3 regions of the Photobacterium sp. CCB-ST2H9 genome follow, and region 2 is predicted to be linked to each of the others. Evidence: riboswitches for the same ligand, from Rfam matches in the RefSeq annotation. Region 2 holds a riboswitch; each other region holds the start of a gene.

The links. A riboswitch is a leader RNA that binds a small molecule or an ion and turns the genes downstream of it on or off. The one in region 2 is predicted to bind thiamine pyrophosphate.
Region 1: another riboswitch for thiamine pyrophosphate. It lies ahead of thiD (bifunctional hydroxymethylpyrimidine kinase/phosphomethylpyrimidine kinase); the one in region 2 lies ahead of thiC (phosphomethylpyrimidine synthase ThiC).
Region 3: another riboswitch for thiamine pyrophosphate. It lies ahead of thiB (thiamine ABC transporter substrate binding subunit); the one in region 2 lies ahead of thiC (phosphomethylpyrimidine synthase ThiC).

The regions. Positions count from the first base shown of each region.
Region 1 covers NZ_CP100426.1:620,881-627,437, forward strand. The annotation lists gene L4174_RS19425 (family 20 glycosylhydrolase) at 537-3,125, shown strand; gene L4174_RS19430 (VOC family protein) at 3,195-3,551, opposite strand; TPP riboswitch at 3,728-3,825, shown strand; gene thiD (bifunctional hydroxymethylpyrimidine kinase/phosphomethylpyrimidine kinase) at 3,922-4,797, shown strand; gene L4174_RS19440 (ABC transporter ATP-binding protein) at 4,847-5,617, shown strand; gene L4174_RS19445 (ABC transporter permease) at 5,610-6,428, shown strand; gene L4174_RS19450 (ABC transporter substrate-binding protein) at 6,448-6,557, shown strand, end outside.
Region 2 covers NZ_CP100425.1:3,509,125-3,515,681, forward strand. The annotation lists gene L4174_RS16160 (HesA/MoeB/ThiF family protein) at 1-400, opposite strand, end outside; gene thiE (thiamine phosphate synthase) at 404-1,045, opposite strand; gene thiC (phosphomethylpyrimidine synthase ThiC) at 1,042-2,970, opposite strand; TPP riboswitch at 3,100-3,197, opposite strand; gene L4174_RS16175 (universal stress protein) at 3,278-3,703, opposite strand; gene crcB (fluoride efflux transporter CrcB) at 3,842-4,225, shown strand; tRNA gene L4174_RS16185 (tRNA-Trp) at 4,395-4,471, opposite strand; tRNA gene L4174_RS16190 (tRNA-Asp) at 5,147-5,223, opposite strand; rRNA gene rrf (5S ribosomal RNA) at 5,265-5,380, opposite strand; rRNA gene L4174_RS16200 (23S ribosomal RNA) at 5,479-6,557, opposite strand, start outside.
Region 3 covers NZ_CP100425.1:3,103,380-3,109,936, forward strand. The annotation lists gene leuC (3-isopropylmalate dehydratase large subunit) at 1-365, shown strand, start outside; gene leuD (3-isopropylmalate dehydratase small subunit) at 400-1,002, shown strand; gene L4174_RS14210 (DUF547 domain-containing protein) at 1,144-1,944, shown strand; TPP riboswitch at 2,017-2,135, shown strand; gene thiB (thiamine ABC transporter substrate binding subunit) at 2,245-3,231, shown strand; gene thiP (thiamine/thiamine pyrophosphate ABC transporter permease ThiP) at 3,248-4,861, shown strand; gene thiQ (thiamine ABC transporter ATP-binding protein) at 4,877-5,590, shown strand; gene L4174_RS14230 (PhoH family protein) at 5,619-6,557, opposite strand, start outside.

The DNA of each region.
Region 1 (6,557 bases), on a different replicon from region 2:
TTCCACTTCCAGACATAAAACTGATAGCTGGCTGCCATTTTCTTCAATTGTTCTGTTTTCGGCTCAAATTTGCTTATTTTTCACCCACATTTATCCGCAATGCTATCTGATGTGCTTTTTCGAATTTCCAAACTGATAACATTCATTTTTAATCAACTATACGCATAAATTTGAACAAATTTGTTTTTTCCGCAATCTTATGTCCCAATGTGGGCAAACTTCTTACGTGCCAATAATTATCAATCAAAATTTTTAGAATTTTTCCCTCTCCTGCTCCCCACCAATCGAAAGCACGCTATGTCGTAGAGGAATTGACCTGCCTTAGCATAACATCCTCTATTTATTGAAAATTCCACGCCAAAATTTAACCTCAATCACGAATAAATGGTGAATTAATCAACAGCTTGTATGATTTTCTTGGCCGCAACAGCATTTTTAGTATTTCCTCTTGCCCAATCACTTATTGATGTTTTTATTAATTCATTCAGATCGTTAGGCTACAGCTAATGATTTTTTACTCGTCGAAATAAGGAACCATGATGAAAACATCTGTATTAGCGTTAGCCTTATCGGCTGCTATTGCTGGCCCGGCGCTGGCAATCCCGGCAGCAGATCTGGATCAGCTTGGTCAGGGATTGGATGTGACCTACACCGTTGTAGATAACACCCAGCAAGACTGGGTCTCTTTCCGGGCCAGACTTGATTTTACGAACCAGAGCGCCAAAACCCTGCCTGCAACCGGCTGGAGTATTTACTTTAGCCATATCCGTATGGTGAAAGATGTTCTGAATGAACAAGTCAAAATCACACATGTTAACGGCGATATTTTCAAACTGGAACCAACGGATAAGTTCGTTCCTCTGGCACCCGGCCAATCACTGACCATTGAGTTTGATGCTTCCGACTGGCAGGCTGCGAAAACGGACATTATGCCGAACTGGTATTTTGTTTCTGAAGACAATGGCAACACCATTACATCTCTCATCACCAGTACCAGCAACCACATCAATGGTGCCGTGCCAACCAAACCTTCTGAAGAACTGCCGTTTGTTGCTGATTTTACATCACCGCAGCAATGGAAGCGTTACGGCAGTGCTGCGATCACGGATTACTACAATCCCTTCACCGCGCAAGATCGTTATCAGCGTAATGCCGATCTGAGTACTCTGGAAAACCCTGTGGGTGTCATCCCATCCCCAGCCCAGTTCACTCTCGGCAGTGGCAGCGTCAGTATTGATTCAAGCTGGGTTGTTGTTTATGACAATGGCTACGAAGGCCAGGCGACCTTCCTTGCCAATCAGTTAGGCCTGACGGCCGTACCATGGTCACCGGCCACGAAAAAACGTATCAACGTTGGCTGGAGCCAGGTCAATGTCAATGGCATTCAAAAATGGGATGAAGCCTATAACCTGAATGTTAACCCGCAAAACGAAATCATTTCGATCGGTGCTGCGGATGGCGCAGGAGCACTGTATGCCTCTCAGTCATTACTTCAATTGGTCGATGGTAACCAGATCCCCGCGGTAGATATCGCGGATGCACCGCGTTTTGCGTATCGCGGCCTGTCCGTTGATGCGGTGCGCAACTTCCGCAGCAAAGACTCAATCATTCAGTTGCTTGACCAGATGGCGGCGTTTAAGCTGAACAAACTCCATCTCCGTCTTGCTGACGATGAAGGCTGGCGAATTGAAATTACAGGACTCCCAGAACTGACAGATGTCGGTTCAAAACGTTGTCATGATCCTAAAGAAAAATCCTGTCTGCTGCCATTCCTGGGTGCCGGTCCGGACGGTAGTGCTGAATCAAATGGATACTATACGGCAGAAGATTACCGGGACATCCTTCAGCATGCGGCTTCGCTGAGCATTGAAGTAGTTCCGGAAATTGATATTCCTGGCCATGCGCACGCTGCGATTAAAGCCATGGAAGCGCGCTATGACCACTTTGCCGCTCAGGGAAATCTGGAAGAAGCCAGCAAATACCTGCTGACAGATTTCAGCGACACAACAGAATATCTTTCTGTTCAGATGTTTACAGACAATGCTATCAACGTTTGTATGGATTCAACCTACAATTTCGTTGATGCTGTGGTCAAAGGTCTGGTGAACCTGCATCAGGGAGTTCAGCCACTGAAAACCTTCCACTTTGGTGGCGATGAGATTGCCGGTGCATGGGTTAACTCTCCTGTCTGTCAGGCATTTATTGCCAACAACACAGATGGCGTCAACAGTGTTTCTGACCTGAGCCGTTACTTTGTCGAGCGTATCTCTGTCATTACAGCGAACTATGGTCTGGATATGGCAGGCTGGGAAGACGGTCTGATGCACAGCGGACAAGTCTACCCCCGCTCTGAAATGGCCAACAGTCAGCTCTGGGGTAACGCCTGGCAGAATATCTGGGAATGGGGTGTTGCTGACCGTGCCTATAATCTGGCAAACAACGACTATAAAGTTGTTTACAACCATGCCAGCCACCTGTATTTCGACCATCCATACGAGCCGGATCCAAACGAACGCGGTTACTATTGGGCGCCACGTTTCACCGACACCCGGAAGACCTTTGGTTACATGCCGGATGATGTGTTCGCAAATGCCGACTTCACCCGTGCCGGTGCACCAATTACGAAAGAAGACGTGGTTGCCGGTGCTGGTGTGAAAAAACTCCTGAAACCTGAAAATGTATTGGGTATTCAGGGTTCGCTGTGGGCTGAAACAGTCCGTACTGAAGCTCAGTTCGAAGGGATGACTTTCCCGCGTGTTCTGGGTCTGGCCGAGCGTGCATGGCATACGGCGGGCTGGGAAGCCAATGACAACGCTGGCACCCCTGTAGACAAGGCAGCCCGTAATACGGACTACAACCGCTTCGCAAACCTCCTGGGCCAGAAAGTGCTGCCGAAACTGGAGCAAAGCGGCATTACGTTCAACCTGCCTGTCCCTGGCGGCGTCCTCGAAAATGGTGTCCTGAAGGCGAACTCCACCTTCCCTGGCCTGACCATTGAGTACTCAGTCGATCAGGGCGCAAGTTGGCAGGCTTATGATCGCCTCAATCCACCAGCAGCGGCGAGTGGTGTCCAGCTGCGAACAGTGTCTGGTGACCGAAGCAGCCGGATTACAACAGTGAATTAAGCAACATCATTGCCCGAACGATAAAGAGCTCCGTCAGGAGCTCTTTTCATTCATCAATCGGGTGCTTTGCTACTCGGGAGCAGCCCAGACAGCAAGTTCATTACCACTCGGTTCTGTAAAGTGGAACCGGCGGCCTCCGGGAAACGCAAAAATCGGTTTCACAATTTTGCCGCCCGCTTCGATGACTTTTTGCTCTGTCGCTTCTAAATTATCACTGTACAGCACAATTAAAGCCGCACCTTTTTCTGATTCAGATTTCAGGGGCGCCGCATAAAATCCCCCATCCAGCCCCTGATCCGAAAAAGCTGTATATTCATCACCATAATCTGTAAATGACCAGCCAAAAGCGGATTCAAAAAAAGCTTTTGTTGCCGGCAGGTTACTTGCAGGAAATTCAACGTAATTAATCTGATGATGCTGTTTCACTGAATGTCTCCAGAATTATTGACGGTAACGATATCATAGGCTTTCTTTAACACCTCTGTCCGGAGCCCGCACAGATTTTCTGGAATTCTTTTGCTTTCTTCAAAAAAACAGGGTTAGAATGCCAACGCAAAATGATACTGAAGACAACAAGCTTCGGTTGAACATACAGAATGATTAAACGTTAGTCGGGGAGTCGAAAGGCTGAGACCACGCTGTGGGACCCGTTGAACCTGATCCAGCTCATACTGGCGTAGGGAACTAGCAGACTTGCCTGCCACTAAGCGCCAATTCCTGACGGCTCAGTGACCATCGCGACTGTTCGTCATCCCTGCCCCATCATGAATCATGATATTGATGCCAAGGGATGAAAATGAACAAGCCAGCTCACCATGAACTTTCCCCAGAAATTAAAACCCCGATTACACTGACAATTGCAGGTTCAGACAGTGGTGGTGGTGCCGGGATACAGGCTGATATCAAAGCCATTTCGGCAACTGGCGGCTATGCCTGTTCGGTTATCACGGCACTGACGGCTCAAAATACACAGAGCGTAACGGGTATTTTTCCGGTCAGCCCGGCGTTTGTTGAACAACAGCTGGATGCTGTCTTCAGCGACCTTGATATCCAATCGGTAAAAATAGGCATGCTGAGTGATGCGACTATCATTCGTGCTGTTGCTAAAAAACTGCGTCAATACCGGCCGAAATTCATCGTTCTCGACCCGGTGATGGTTGCAACCAGCGGTGACTTATTACTGGAAGCCGAAGCCATTTCCACTCTGAAGTCAGAACTTCTTCCTCTGGCAACACTGATCACGCCAAATCTGCCAGAAGCAGTCGCTTTAACCCATGTTTCATCCCTTTCTGGTACAGTTTCAACTGTTGTGTACACAAAAGAAACAGAAGAAAAAGAAGCGCTGATTGAGCAGTTGAAACAACTCAACACTGAAGCTGTTTTGCTGAAAGGGGGACATTGGGAACAGGAAGCACAAAGCACGGACTATCTCATCCTAGAAAGTGACACCGTCACCCTAACTGCTTCGCGAGTTCAGACGCAGAACACGCATGGCACGGGATGCACGCTGTCTGCAGCGATTGCTTCTTATCTGGCTCAGGGATACACCCTCACAGAAGCCGTGACACGCGGGAAAGCCTATCTGACGCAAGCCCTGTTACATGCGGATCAACTTCGGATTGGCCAAGGTCATGGCCCGGTTCATCACTTCTATTCACTCCAGCCGCGTTAAGGAGAAGCAGGTGCCTGAGCAAATCATCACTCGTCAGGAAGAAAACCACATGACTGACCGGCAGGCAGGCTTGGGGGTTCAGCTGAATAATATTCGTCTGCATTACCCTGATCAGGAAATGCCATTATTCAGACAGCTGAATCTCAGTTTAATCCCAGGCCAGTGGCATTGCATTCTCGGGCAAAGCGGATGCGGTAAAACCACATTACTCAGGCTACTAGCCGGATTATTACCTGCCGACGTCCATTGGCAAGGGAGCATTAAAACCAGCAGCAACCAACCTGTGAATGCACAGATTGCCTATATGGCTCAGCAGGATTTACTGCTTCCCTGGCTGAATGTGCTTGATAATGTTTGCTTTGGTGTTCAGCTCAAACACGGAAAAGTCAGTGAGACGCATCAGTCACAAGCGATTGAACTGTTAGAACGCGTCGGCTTAAAAAAATACATCTCTACCCCCCCATCAAGGCTCTCTGGCGGAATGCGTCAGCGGGTTTCACTCGCCCGAACCCTGATGCAGGACCAGCCACTCGTATTAATGGATGAACCTTTTTCAGCACTGGATGCTGTCACACGATACAAATTGCAGGATCTGGCTGCAGAACTGCTGGAAAACCGAACCGTACTGCTCATTACACATGACCCTCAGGAAGCACTCCGTCTGGGACACTCTGTGTTCCTGATGCAAGGCCAGCCCGCAAAAATCACCTCGCTGCCAACCCCGGACGGGACGATTCCGCGTGAAATCGACGCCCGTCTTGTGAATTGTCAGCAGCAGATCCTGAAAGCCCTGAGTTTGGTAAACCAACACAATGACTAAATTATTGGCTCAATGGCAAACTGGCAAACCTGTCAAAACACGTTCTATTCACCATCACCCGCTCGCGCGGCTGGTCATCAGTCTTGGTGTTCTGGCCCTCGGCTGGCAGGCTGTGGTCACAGTGTTTCAATTGCCCGGTTTTATCCTGCCGGAACCACTGGCTGTACTCAATAAACTGATTCAGCGCCACGATGTACTGCTTCGCCATGCCTGGGTCACAACCTGTGAAATCATGCTGGGTCTGGTCACAGGGTTAGGGGTCGGACTCTTTTGTGCATTGTTGATGCTGCTTTTTACCCCTGTCAGACGCTGGATGTTGCCCCTGCTGATAGCCAGTCAGGCGATTCCTGTTTTCGCACTCGCCCCAATTCTGATGCTCTGGCTGGGGTACGGTATCGCCTCCAAAGTTGTGATGGCTGCCATCATCATTTTCTTTCCGGTGACGACCTGCTGCTATGACGGTCTTCGCCATACACCGCAAGGATATCTTGATCTGGCAAAAACACTTCATGCAACGCGCTGGCAAATCCTGCGCCACATCCGACTGCCGGCTGCATTACCGGCACTGGCATCCGGAATCCGTGTGGCTGTTGTCGTCGCACCGATTGGCGCCGTTGTCGGTGAGTGGGTCGGCGCCAGCGAAGGGCTGGGCTACCTGATGTTACAGGCCAATGCCCGAATGATGATCGACGAGATGTTTGCAGCTCTTTTTATATTGGCCAGCCTCTCTGTTGCTCTTTATTTCGGGACCGACTTTCTGCTGAAACGCGCAATTCCATGGCTGCCTGAAAACAGTCAGTCACAATCATGATTTAACCAAGGATACGCTTATGATTCACTTCCCCACCCGTACTGCGATCGCTGTCGCAGTGACAGCTGTGACATTCCAGGCACAAGCGAAAGAACTCACCTTGATGCTGGACTGGTTTGTTAACCCTAA
Region 2 (6,557 bases):
GGCGGCTGGCAAAATTGTCGGTGCAATCGAGCACCACATCCGCAAGGCTGATTTCCATCGCCAGCTGTAACTTAGCCAGATTGGCGGTCACGGCCCGGGCCCGGATGTGCGGATTGAGTGCCTTCACCTGCGCGACTGCGGCCTGAGCCTTGCTCTCGCCCTGATTGTCATCGCGGTAGATGATCTGGCGTTGCAGGTTGGAACGCTCCACCCGATCGCCGTCCGCAATCACCAGACTGCCCACACCGGCACCGGCCAGATACAACGCCGCGGGCGCTCCCAGACCACCGGCACCGATGATCAGCACCTTGGCCTGTTGCAGGGCCAGCTGACCCTGCTCACCAATTTCCGGCAACTGCACCTGACGGTGATAGCGTAAAAAAGATTCGTCAGTCAGCATGGCTTACCTCACCAGCTTTTCAGCGAAAGCGGCCAGAGCCTGCTCCGTGTCCGGTGCAGCCGTCACGGCCCGCACCACGGCGACACAGGACACGCCGGTCTGCCAGACGTCCGCCACATTGCTCAGGTCAATTCCGCCGATAGCCACCGTCGGATAACGGCCCGCCACGGTCGCCAGATGTTCCTTCAGCTGTGCGACCCCTTGCGGCGGGGTTGGCATGTCCTTGGTTGGCGTCGGGAAGATGTGGCCGATTGCCACATAGCTCGGCGCAATCGCCAGGCCGCGCTGCAACTCAGCCGACGTCCGGGTAGAAACACCCAGCCGGATACTGGCATGACGCAAGGCATCCAGATCGGCGGCATCCAGATCTTCCTGTCCCAGATGCACCCCGTAAGCGCCGTGTTTCAGCGCCAGCTGCCAGTAGTCATTGATAAACACCTGAGCGTTGTGCACACGGCCCAGCCGGATGGCTTCGATGATTTGTGTTTCCAGTTCTGGATGTGCCGGATCTTTCATCCGCAGCTGAACCGTTTTCACGCCCAGCGGCAGCAGCCGGGCAATCCAGTGAACATCATCGACGACAGGATAGAGCGGCCCGATGCCGCCCTCCATTCCCGGAAATGTCAGTTGTTGCGCCCCACTCATGCCTGATCTGCCTCATGGGTTTTCGCCTGATGATATAGCTCGCTGCCTTTTTCCCGGAATTCGGCCGATTTCTGGCGCATGCCTTCCAGCGGATCCTCCAGTAACTGGATCACCTGAGCCTCATTCTGTGCTTTCGCATAATCCCGCACTTCCTGAGAAATCTTCATCGAACAGAATTTAGGTCCACACATTGAACAGAAGTGCGCAATCTTGCCGGATTCCTGCGGCAGGGTTTCATCGTGGAATGCACGGGCAGTATCCGGGTCCAGACCCAGATTGAACTGGTCTTCCCAGCGGAATTCAAAACGGGCCTTTGACAATGCATTGTCTCGGACCTGCGCCCCCGGGTGTCCTTTGGCCAAATCAGCCGCGTGAGCACAGAGTTTGTAGGTAATCAGGCCAGTCTTCACGTCATCTTTATTCGGCAGGCCAAGGTGTTCTTTCGGCGTCACGTAACACAGCATGGCACAGCCATACCAGCCAATCATCGCGGCACCAATTCCGGAGGTGATATGGTCATAACCCGGGGCAATATCGGTCGTCAGCGGGCCTAAGGTATAGAACGGAGCTTCATGGCAGTGCTTGAGCTGCTCTTCCATGTTTTCCTTGATCATATGCATCGGCACATGCCCCGGTCCTTCAATCATCACCTGTACATCATATTCCCAGGCGATCTGAGTCAGCTCTCCCAGTGTACGCAGTTCGCTGAACTGGGCTTCGTCATTGGCATCCGCGACTGAACCCGGACGCAAGCCATCGCCAAGCGACAGCGCGATATCGTATTTTGCGCAGATCTCGCAAATCTCGCGAAAGTGCTCATACAGGAAGCTTTCCTTGTGATGTGCCAGACACCATTTCGCCATGATAGAACCGCCACGGGAAACAATACCCGTCACGCGCTTGGCCGTCATCGGGACATAGCGCAGCAACACACCGGCGTGAATCGTAAAGTAGTCAACGCCCTGTTCCGCCTGCTCCAGCAAGGTGTCACGGAACACGTCCCAATTGAGGTTCTCAGCAATGCCGTTCACCTTCTCCAGCGCCTGATACATTGGTACGGTTCCAATCGGCACCGGACTGTTACGGATGATCCACTCACGGGTCTCGTGAATGTTCCGACCGGTTGACAGGTCCATCACGGTATCGCCGCCCCAGCGGGTCGACCACACCAGTTTTTCTACTTCTTCCTCAATCGAGGAACTGACCGCCGAATTCCCGATATTGGCATTCACCTTCACCAGAAAATTACGACCGATAATCATCGGCTCAGATTCCGGGTGGTTGATGTTGGACGGGATAATAGCGCGGCCTTCAGCCACCTCTTTTCGCACAAATTCAGGGGTAATGTCTTTGGGCAGGTTGGCGCCGAAGCTTTGTCCCGGATGCTGCTGGTTCAGCACTTCATCACGGTAACGGGCGCGGCCCATGTTTTCACGGAGCGCGATATATTCCATCTCCGGCGTGATGATCCCCTTGCGGGCGTAGTGCATCTGAGTCACGCACTGGCCTGGCTTAGCCCGGCGGACACGGGCACGGAGCGCAAAACGCAGCTCATCTAATGTGTCATCAGCCAGACGCTCTTTGGTATAGGCAGAACTCAGCTCATCCAACAGCTCAGTATCATTCCGCTCTTCAATCCAGTTTTCACGCAGCTTTGGCAGACCACTGTAGATATCAATCGTCTGTTCCGGATCGGTATAAAAGCCAGAGGTATCGTAGACTCGTACCGGTTCGTTCGGCTCAAAAATCGGGTTATTTTTATCCCCGCCGACTAAGGAGTCAGCCTGAGCAATCTCACGCATGCCGACACGGATATCATCCCGGCTGCCGGTGACATAGATTTTTCGGGAATTCGGGTAGGCTTGGGTAGTGAGTGAATCAATAAATTGTTTCGCTTCCAGTCTCGCTTGCTTGCGACTCGACATAGCAATTTCCTTTCATCTGATATTTCTGGGAAGTTGCTTGACGGATGGGCGCGTAAACAAGAGGCGGACACAAGTAGGGCGTGTCGCATCGTCTGATACAGCAGCTGTACACGACAGGTACAGCTAGGCAGAAGATTTTCTCTTGTTCCCTTCGCAGATACTAATCTGATCAGGTTCAACGGATCCCGCAATGCGGTCTCAGCCAGTTGGCACTCCGACAAGTTTCAGCTAACGAGTATAAGAAAGGTGTATCCCGACAGCAAGCGGTCTTTACTGAATTTCAGGAATCAGTAAAAACCGTCACGCATCAGCGACAAATCAGCACATCGCACTTTAAATGCAGATCCAATTCACGACGGACATCTTCTCGCAACCAGTGCAGATCCGTTTTGGCATGGCCGACAATCACTAAGTCTGCATTTATTTTTGCTGCCAGTTCAATGAGATGTTTTGCAACATCACCATCATAGAGATGCATCGCGCGCACAGGCTGCGGAGAATGGGTGGCTAATTCAGACAACTGCGCCATTCGCCTGAGCTCCTGATCGTCATGGGCTTCTTTCAGTTGCAGCTCAATATCCAAAAAACTCAGATTACCGACCCCGGGCTCGACATATGCCAGGTGTAGGTCTGCATTGTTATGGCTTGCCACGACCCCGGCTTTCACGACCAGCTGCTGTGCCCGTTGATCATCTGGGTTGAGTGCCAGCAAGACCGTTTTATAAAGCTTCATCACCACCTCAATTCACGAACGCTTGCAATACAACACCGTATAGCACATTGTTTTGTGAATTACCTTAGTGACTGTCTCAACAGAGGGTTCATTTCATGGTATTAGTATCTGGTTTGATTGACAGAGACCAGCGTACAAATGAATCAACTCATCGTTTTAAGCTATGTTGCCTTTGGCGGAGCCTTTGGCGCATGTGCCCGTTATCTGATAGCCGAGCTGTCTGTTGTCCTGTTTGGACGCGGCTTCCCTTATGGGACCCTCGCCGTCAATGTCATCGGTTCATTTATCATGGGACTGCTGATGTCAGCCCTGAATCAGGGAATGATTGAAGCCTCACCATGGCGTCCGATTCTCGGATTGGGCTTTCTCGGCGCCCTCACGACATTTTCAACATTCTCCATGGATAACGTCGTCCTGCTTCAGCACGGCGAGTACGCCAAGATGACACTGAACCTGCTCTTAAATGTATTCCTGAGTATTTCTGCCTGCTTTATTGGCTATCAGCTGATGATGAGAAGCTAAGACTGACGTGAGAGTTTAGATTGGTACCAGCCTCATCATAGATGAGGCTTTTTTTCGATTTGGGCTCGAATAAATTCAGCATTCTGAGGATGTAATGCCGTACGGTATCGCGTTAGATAAACGCTGAAAACGAAAAAGCTCCCGCATTTCTGCGAGAGCTTAAAAGAGATGGCAGGGGTGGAGAGATTCGAACTCCCAACACGCGGATTTGGAATCCGCTGCTCTGCCAATTGGAGCTACACCCCTGTCGTGTGGTAAGTATTGTATATAGACTGATGATAATTACCAGCCCTGAATGTCGAAATTTATCAATTTGATGCTCAACCGCCTACTAAAACATCGATCATCAAACTCAACAGGTTTACGTGGCCGATTGGTGCAGTATTCCCTCGCCAGACAACAACATTCCAGCTGATCCTAGTTAAGAACCAAAACACGATATCAGACTTGTAGACAGTGTGTCACCAGCGTTTTAGAAGATGAATACACCCTATCTCAAATCACTACAGGTGCTCCTGGGATGCGCTTTAGCGCAGAGTTCCAGTAGTTCTTCTGTGGACTTCAACTTTCATCCCATGGGGCACATCTGTGGTTATGTCTTAAGTTTTAAAACAACGGGCAGAGAGAGGGAAATATTCATCCTGCCAATAGGCGGATATCCAACTGTCAGAAATCAAATCACGAATAGCAAATAGCAAAAAAAAGTCATGACTGGCTGGGTTTCTTTAAGAAGTAGCGGACAGCTGGAATCGCATTCGACCGGGAGGCGTCCGGCCGAAGGACGGATATCAAATCCCCAACGTAAAAAAGCCCCAGTCTTTCGAGGGGGACGCCTAGTCTGAGGCTTTGCGTCAGTGAGAAATTATCAGAACCCTGAATAGCAAAAAACCCAGCCATTGCTGACTGGGTTTCTCTAAGAAGTGGCGGAGCGGACGGGACTCGAACCCGCGACCCCCGGCGTGACAGGCCGGTATTCTAACCAACTGAACTACCGCTCCACACGGCTGAAACCAGACTGTATCTGATTTCTAAATAGGGCGCCTGGCGATGTCCTACTCTCACATGGGGAGACCCCACACTACCATCGGCGCTGCTGCGTTTCACGTCTGAGTTCGGCATGGGATCAGGTGGTTCCACAGCGCTATGGTCGCCAGGCAAAATTTGTTCAACAATCTCGGAAAAATCTGACTAAAGTTCTCAGCACATCATTCAAGTGCTCATGGAGTCCGTACTTAAAACCCCTTGGGTGTTGTATGGTTAAGCCTCACGGGCAATTAGTACAGGTTAGCTGAGCGCCTCACAACGCTTACACACCCTGCCTATCAACGTTCTAGTCTCGAACAGCCCTTCAGGAGACTCAAAGTCTCAGGGATGACTCATCTCAGGGCCAGCTTCCCGCTTAGATGCTTTCAGCGGTTATCTGTTCCGAACTTAGCTACCGGGCAATGCGTCTGGCGACACAACCCGAACACCAGCGGTTCGTTCACTCCGGTCCTCTCGTACTAGGAGCAACTCCCTTCAATCATCCAGCGCCCACGGCAGATAGGGACCGAACTGTCTCACGACGTTCTAAACCCAGCTCGCGTACCACTTTAAATGGCGAACAGCCATACCCTTGGGACCGACTTCAGCCCCAGGATGTGATGAGCCGACATCGAGGTGCCAAACACCGCCGTCGATATGAACTCTTGGGCGGTATCAGCCTGTTATCCCCGGAGTACCTTTTATCCGTTGAGCGATGGCCCTTCCATTCAGAACCACCGGATCACTATGACCTGCTTTCGCACCTGCTCGAACCGTCATTCTCGCAGTTAAGCGGGCTTATGCCATTGCACTAACCTCACGATGTCCGACCGTGATTAGCCCACCTTCGTGCTCCTCCGTTACGCTTTGGGAGGAGACCGCCCCAGTCAAACTACCCACCAGGCACTGTCCGCACCCCGGATAACGGGGCGACGTTAGAACATCAACACTACAAGGGTGGTATTTCAAGGACGGCTCCACAGATACTGGCGTACCTGCTTCGAAGCCTCCCACCTATCCTACACATGTAGGGTCAATGTTCAGTGCCAAGCTGTAGTAAAGGTTCACGGGGTCTTTCCGTCTAGCCGCGGGTACGCAGCATCTTCACTGCGATTTCAATTTCACTGAGTCTCGGGTGGAGACAGCGTGGCCATCATTACGCCATTCGTGCAGGTCGGAACTTACCCGACAAGGAATTTCGCTACCTTAGGACCGTTATAGTTACGGCCGCCGTTTACCGGGGCTTCGATCAAGAGCTTCTCCGAAGATAACCCCATCAATTAACCTTCCGGCACCGGGCAGGCGTCAC
Region 3 (6,557 bases), 410 kb from region 2:
AAGATATGCGTGCCGCGGCAGCCGTTGCCAAAGGCCGCAAGGTTGCACCAAACGTTCAGGCGCTGGTGGTTCCCGGCTCTGAGCAGGTGAAAGCGCAGGCGGAACAGGAAGGTCTGGACAAGATTTTCATTGAAGCCGGTTTTGAATGGCGCCTGCCGGGCTGCTCCATGTGTCTGGCGATGAACAACGACCGTCTGGGTCCCGGGGAGCGCTGCGCTTCCACCAGTAACCGGAACTTCGAAGGCCGTCAGGGCCGTGATGGCCGCACCCATCTGGTGAGCCCGGCCATGGCAGCTGCTGCAGCCTGCGCCGGTCACTTCGTGGATATCCGCGAGCTGGACCAAGAAACCCTTGCGACCGCCTAACAGAGCCACCGCCTAACAGAGAAGGAAAATACCCATGGCAGGAATTCAACAACATACCGGACTGGTGGTGCCGCTGGATGCCGCGAACGTCGACACTGACGCCATCATTCCGAAACAGTTTTTACAGAAAGTAAACCGCATTGGCTTTGGCAAGCATCTATTCCACGACTGGCGTTTTCTGGACGATGCGGGTAAGCAACCCAATCCGGAATTTGTCCTGAACTACCCGCGCTATCAGGGTGCCAGCATCTTGCTGGCCCGGGAAAACTTCGGCTGTGGTTCTTCCCGCGAACATGCCCCGTGGGCGCTGGCGGATTACGGCATCAAAGTAATGATTGCACCCAGCTTTGCCGATATCTTCTACGGTAACTCAATCAATAACCAGATGGTGCCGGTACGCCTGACAGAAACGGAAGTGGACGAAATCTTCCAGTATGTCGAAGCCAATGAAGGCGCCGAAGTGACGGTTGATCTGGAAACCATGACGGTCAGTGCCAACGGCAAATCGTATTCATTTGAAATCGACGAGTTCCGCCGCCACTGCCTGCTGAACGGTCTGGATAACATTGGCCTGACGCTGCAACACGAAGATAAAATCGCGGAATATGAAAGCAAGATCCCGGCTTTCTTAGCCTGATCTATACTCAAGAGTCAGCCTCAGACACCCTGCTCCGGCAGGGTGTTTTGTTCAGGTCTGCAGGCAAGACATCACACGAACCAGAAAGAAACGCGTTTCCTTTCGGTCTCTTAGATATCAGCCATCTACAGAGGTGTTCACATGTTTTCGTTCCGCCGGGCTCTGCCTTTATTCACTGTCCTGATTTTACTCAGCTTCTCATCAGCCCCCATGGCCGCGCCGAAAGCCGACCTCTGGCCGTTCTGGCAAACCAGCAACCCCCAAAGCACCACCACAGTAGATCACAGCGCCTGGCAAAGTCTGCTGAACACCTACCTGCTCGTCGCCCCACAACAGACCCGTTTTCGCTACGCTGCGGTCAGTCCGCAAGATAAAAGCAGCCTGAATCAGTATATTGCCGGGCTGACCTCACGCGATCCCCGTCGTTTGAACCGCAATGAGCAGTTCGCTTACTGGGTGAATATCTACAATGCGCTGACCGTCAAAGTGATCCTCGACCACTATCCGGTCAGCTCAATTACCAAGCTGGGGGGGCTGTTCAGTTTCGGGCCCTGGGATGAACAGCTGATCACCATTGACGGCAAAAAACTGTCCCTGAACGATATCGAGCACCGTATTCTCCGCCCGATCTGGCAGGACAAACGCATTCACTATGTGGTGAACTGCGCCAGTCTGGGCTGCCCGGATCTGCTGCCGGAAGTCATGCATGCCGACCAGATCAATGCTCAGCTCGACGGCGCCGCACGCCGGTTCATCAACAGCCCCAAAGGGGTCGATGACAAAGGCGGTCAAGTCCGGCTGTCTTCGATTTATGACTGGTATCAGTTTGATTTCGGCTCACTGACAGATCTGCAGAAACACCTCAACCGCTACCGCAAACAGCCGGTCACGCTCACCAGCCCAAGGTATGATTATGACTGGCGCCTGAATGAGATTCGCTAGTTCCCGGCTCCCAGACTGGCATCCGCTGATAATTCCGGCTGGCAACCCGTGCCCGCCCCGTTTACAATGAGAGCCGTTCTCATGGGGAGTCTCCGGACTGAGATCGTGTCTGTTTATGTATATGCAGCACACGGGACCCATTGAACCTGAACCAGGTCATGCTGGCGTAGGAATTGAGAAACTGAAAGCACATCATTACTTTCCCTTTTCGTGACTTTCCCGGGACGTGCTCCCGCTCACTCAACGCCGCGCCTTGAAGAAATCGGAATTCCCTGCCAAGCAGGTACTCAGGAGCGCTTTGTGAAACACATACTGACAGCTTTACCCTTACTGGTTGCCGCCTCGTCTGCAGCCGCTGCTCAACCGACTCTGACGGTATACACCTACAGTTCGTTTACCGCAGACTGGGGCCCGGGCCCTGCAATTGAAAAAACCTTCGAAAAAGAATGTGGCTGTGATTTACAGTTCGTCGCGCTGGACGATGGGGTGTCCATCCTCAACCGTGTCCGTCTGGAAGGCAAAAACACGAAGGCCGATGTCCTGCTGGGTCTGGACAACAACCTGATGACGGAAGCGAAGAAAACCGGGCTGCTGGCAAAAAGCGGTGTCGACACATCCGCTGTCACCATTCCGGGGGGCTGGCAGGATCAAACCTTCGTGCCTTTCGATTACGGTTATTTCGCCTTTATTTACAACAGCCAGAAGCTCAAGAACCCGCCAGCCAGCCTGAAAGCGCTGGTCGAACGTGACGACCTGAACCTGATCTATCAGGATCCGCGTACTTCGACCCCGGGGCAGGGTCTGATGCTGTGGGTGAAATCCGTCTACGGTGATCAGTCCTCTGATGCCTGGCAGCAACTGGCCAAGAAGACCGTGACCGTCACCAAAGGCTGGTCAGAAGCCTACAATATGTTCCTCAAGGGCGAGACCGATCTGGTGCTGTCTTACACCACTTCCCCGGCCTATCACATCATTGCCGAGAAGGAAGACAAATATAAAGCGGCCAACTTCAGTGAAGGCCACTACATGCAGGTGGAAGTTGCCGCTAAACTGAAGCACAGCCCAAATCAGGCGCTGGCGGATAAGTTCATGAACTTTATCCTGACGCCGGGCTTCCAGTCCCAGATCCCGACCGGCAACTGGATGTATCCGGTCACCGATCAGCCGCTGCCTGAAGCGTTCAAGGCACTGCCGCGTCCGGCCAAATCGCTGGAATTCAGTGCTGACGAAGTTGCGAAAGAGCGCAAAACCTGGGTCCGCGAATGGCAAACAGCCCTGACGCAATAATCCTGTAGGACTGACGTTGTTACTTTCCCGTTCCAGCCTGCCCGGCCTGCTGAGTGCCGGGCTCATTCTGATCCTGGTCGGCGGAGCGCTCAGCGCTCTGCTGACGCAGGCGACCGACATCCGGCCGCTGGCGCTCTGGCAGGATCCTTACCTGCGCCATGTTACTGCATTCAGTTTTCAGCAGGCCATTCTATCGACGCTGCTGAGCGTGCTCCCGGCCATCCCAGTCGCTTATGCCCTGTCACGCCGCCGTTTTCCCGGCCGGGCGCTGCTGCTGCGCCTGTTCGCCATGACCGTCGTTCTGCCGGTTCTGGTCGCCGTGTTCGGCCTGCTGGCCATTTATGGCAACAGCGGCCTGCTGGCCCAGTGGCTGGCGACGCTGGAGATGAAACTGCCTTTCAGTCTTTATGGCCTGAACGGCATTCTGCTGGCCCATGTTTTTCTTAACCTGCCGCTGGCCAGCCGGTTGCTGCTGCAAAGTCTGGAAGGCATTCCCGCCGAACAGCATCAGCTCGCCGCACACTTAGGGATGCGAGGCTGGCCGCTGTTCCGGCTGGTCGCCTGGCCGCGGCTGCGTCAGCAACTGCCGCAGGTGGCAGGTCTGGTCTTCATGCTCTGTTTCACCAGTTTTGCCGTCATCATGTCTCTGGGCGGCGGCCCGAAAGCAACCACCATCGAGCTGGCCATTTATCAGGCGCTGCGATATGACTTTGATTTAGCGGCCGGTGCCATGCTGGCGCTGTGGCAGATGCTGCTGTGCTGCTCGCTGGTCCTCGTGAGTCAGCGCTTTGCCCGGCCACTGTCGACCCTTACCGGCCGGGTGCAGCAGGGCCACCCGAACTATCTCGACAGCCGGGCGGCCCGATGCTGGGATGGATTCTGGATCGGTGCCGTGCTGCTGCTGGTGATACCGCCGATGCTGGCCGTGCTGAGTGCAGGCATCAACAGCAAACTGCCCGGCTTACTCAGTACGCCTGCACTCTGGCAGGCCGTCAGCCACTCGCTGCAAATCGCCGCACTGGCCTGCCTGCTGGCCCTGATCGGCGGGATTGCCATTCTCTGTGCCAGCCGGTTCTGGCGTTTGCAGCATTACAAAGCCTCAGCCGATGGCCTGGAGCTGATCGGCACCATCATTCTGGTCACGCCGAGCCTGGTGATCAGCACCGGGCTGTTTCTGTTACTGCGCGAGTTCACCGATGTCTTTTCCTCGGCTTTCTGGGTGGTGGTCGCCGTCAATGCCCTGATGGCGCTGCCTTATGTCATCAAGACCCTGAGTCAGCCCATGCTGCATCTGGCCCAGCAGTACAACCCGCTGTGTCAGAGTCTGGGCATGCGCGGCCTGTCCCGGTTGTATCTGGTGGAATGGCGGGCGCTGCGCAAACCAGTCGCTCAGGCGATGGCAATCAGCTTTGTCCTGTCACTGGGCGATCTCGGGGCCATTGCCCTGTTCGGCAGTCAGGATTTTCAGACGCTGCCGCTCTACCTGTTCCAGCTGATGGACAGCTATCAGATGGATGCTGCCGCCGTAGCCGCATTATTCCTGCTGCTGCTCAGCCTGGGAATTTTTACTGCGGTGGAGCGCCTGCTCTTATCCCGCGATGCTTCCTCCGTTCACGCTTCACATGGATAACCTATGACTGCCCCGATGCTGACCCTGTCCCAACTCTGTCACTGCTACCGCCATGGTCATCAGGAATCCATGACGCTGAGCTTCGATCTCAACGTCGATAAAGGCGACATCCTGGCCGTAATCGGCCCCAGCGGGGCTGGCAAAAGTACCCTGCTGGCGATGATTGCCGGATTCCTCAAACCCGACAGTGGCGAGCTTTATATCGACGGTGAAAAAATTGACCGGCAATCACCGGCAGAGCGACCGCTGTCGATCCTGTTTCAGGATCACAACCTGTTTCCGCACCTGAGTGTGTTCGACAACATTGCGCTGGGGATCCATCCCGGCCTCAAGCTCAGCGCCGCAGAGAAAGTGCAGGTTCAAATGGCTGCCCAGCGGGTGGGGATCGGCCCGTATCTGGATCGCCTGCCGGAGCAGCTTTCCGGCGGCCAGAAACAACGGGTCGCACTGGCTCGCTGCCTGGTGCGCCACCGCCCGCTGCTGCTACTGGACGAGCCTTTTTCCGCCCTGGATCCGGCGCTGCGGCAGGAAATGCTGGATCTGGTTGCTGGTCTGGCGAAAGAAGCCGGGATCACGGTGCTGATGATCACCCACAGCCCGGATGACGCCATGAAGATCGCCGACCATTGCGCCTTTGTCGATCAGGGTCGCATTCAGGTGTGTGGCCCCACCCAGCAGGTGCTGAGTGAGGCATCAGATGATGGGTTAAGAAAATATCTGGGGCGCTGAGTACTCCGGCAGATCACACGCCCTGTGATTACAGGTTTTCTTCCGCAAATTCCGCCAGACGGCTGCGGACCACGCCATTCAGATAAATGTTGGCACTGCCTTCAAAATCCTTAAATCGTTCAACGATATAGGTCAGGCCTGATGTCACAGGCGACAGGTACGTAGAATCGATCTGTGCCAGGTTACCGGAACAGACCAGCTTGGTGCCCTCACCACACCGGGTGATGATGGTCTTGATTTGCGACGCGGTCAGGTTCTGACACTCATCCAGCAACACAAAGGCGTTCTGAATCGAGCGGCCGCGCATAAAGTTAATCGATTTGAACTGGATGTTGGCTTTTTCGAAAATGTATTTCATCGAGCCGTCGGTGCAGACATCATGCTTGTGCAGTGCTTCCATGGTATCTGTCACTGCGGCCAGCCAGGGCATCATCTTCTCTTCTTCCGTCCCCGGCAGGAAACCGATGGATTCGGCGATATCCGGGGTATTCCGGGTCACAATAATCTTGTCATACATCCCTTTTTCAATCACCTGCTCCAGCGCAGCCGCCATCGCCAGGATCGTCTTACCACAGCCGGCCGGGCCGGTCAGGATCACCAGATCAATATCCGGATCGAGCAGCGCATCGAGCGCCATGCCCTGATAAATATTCTTCGGATGAATCCCCCAGGCCTGACGGTGCATCAACCGCTCATGCCCCAGATCTTTCAGAGTGACGTTTTCCCCGTCAAGTTCCTGGATCCGGGCGGCAAAATCCGTGTCCTGATCAATCAGGTACTGATTGACAAAAGGTGAATCAAACAATTCCTGCGGCAGCTTGTGCAGGGTTGAGCGGCCGCGTTTTTCAGAGTGACATTCTCCCACCCGCTCCCAGAAACTGCCCGGATAGCGGTGGAACCCTTTGGTCAGCAGACTGACGTCGTCAATCAGCTGGTCGGAACGGTAATCATCGACATTAAACACCCC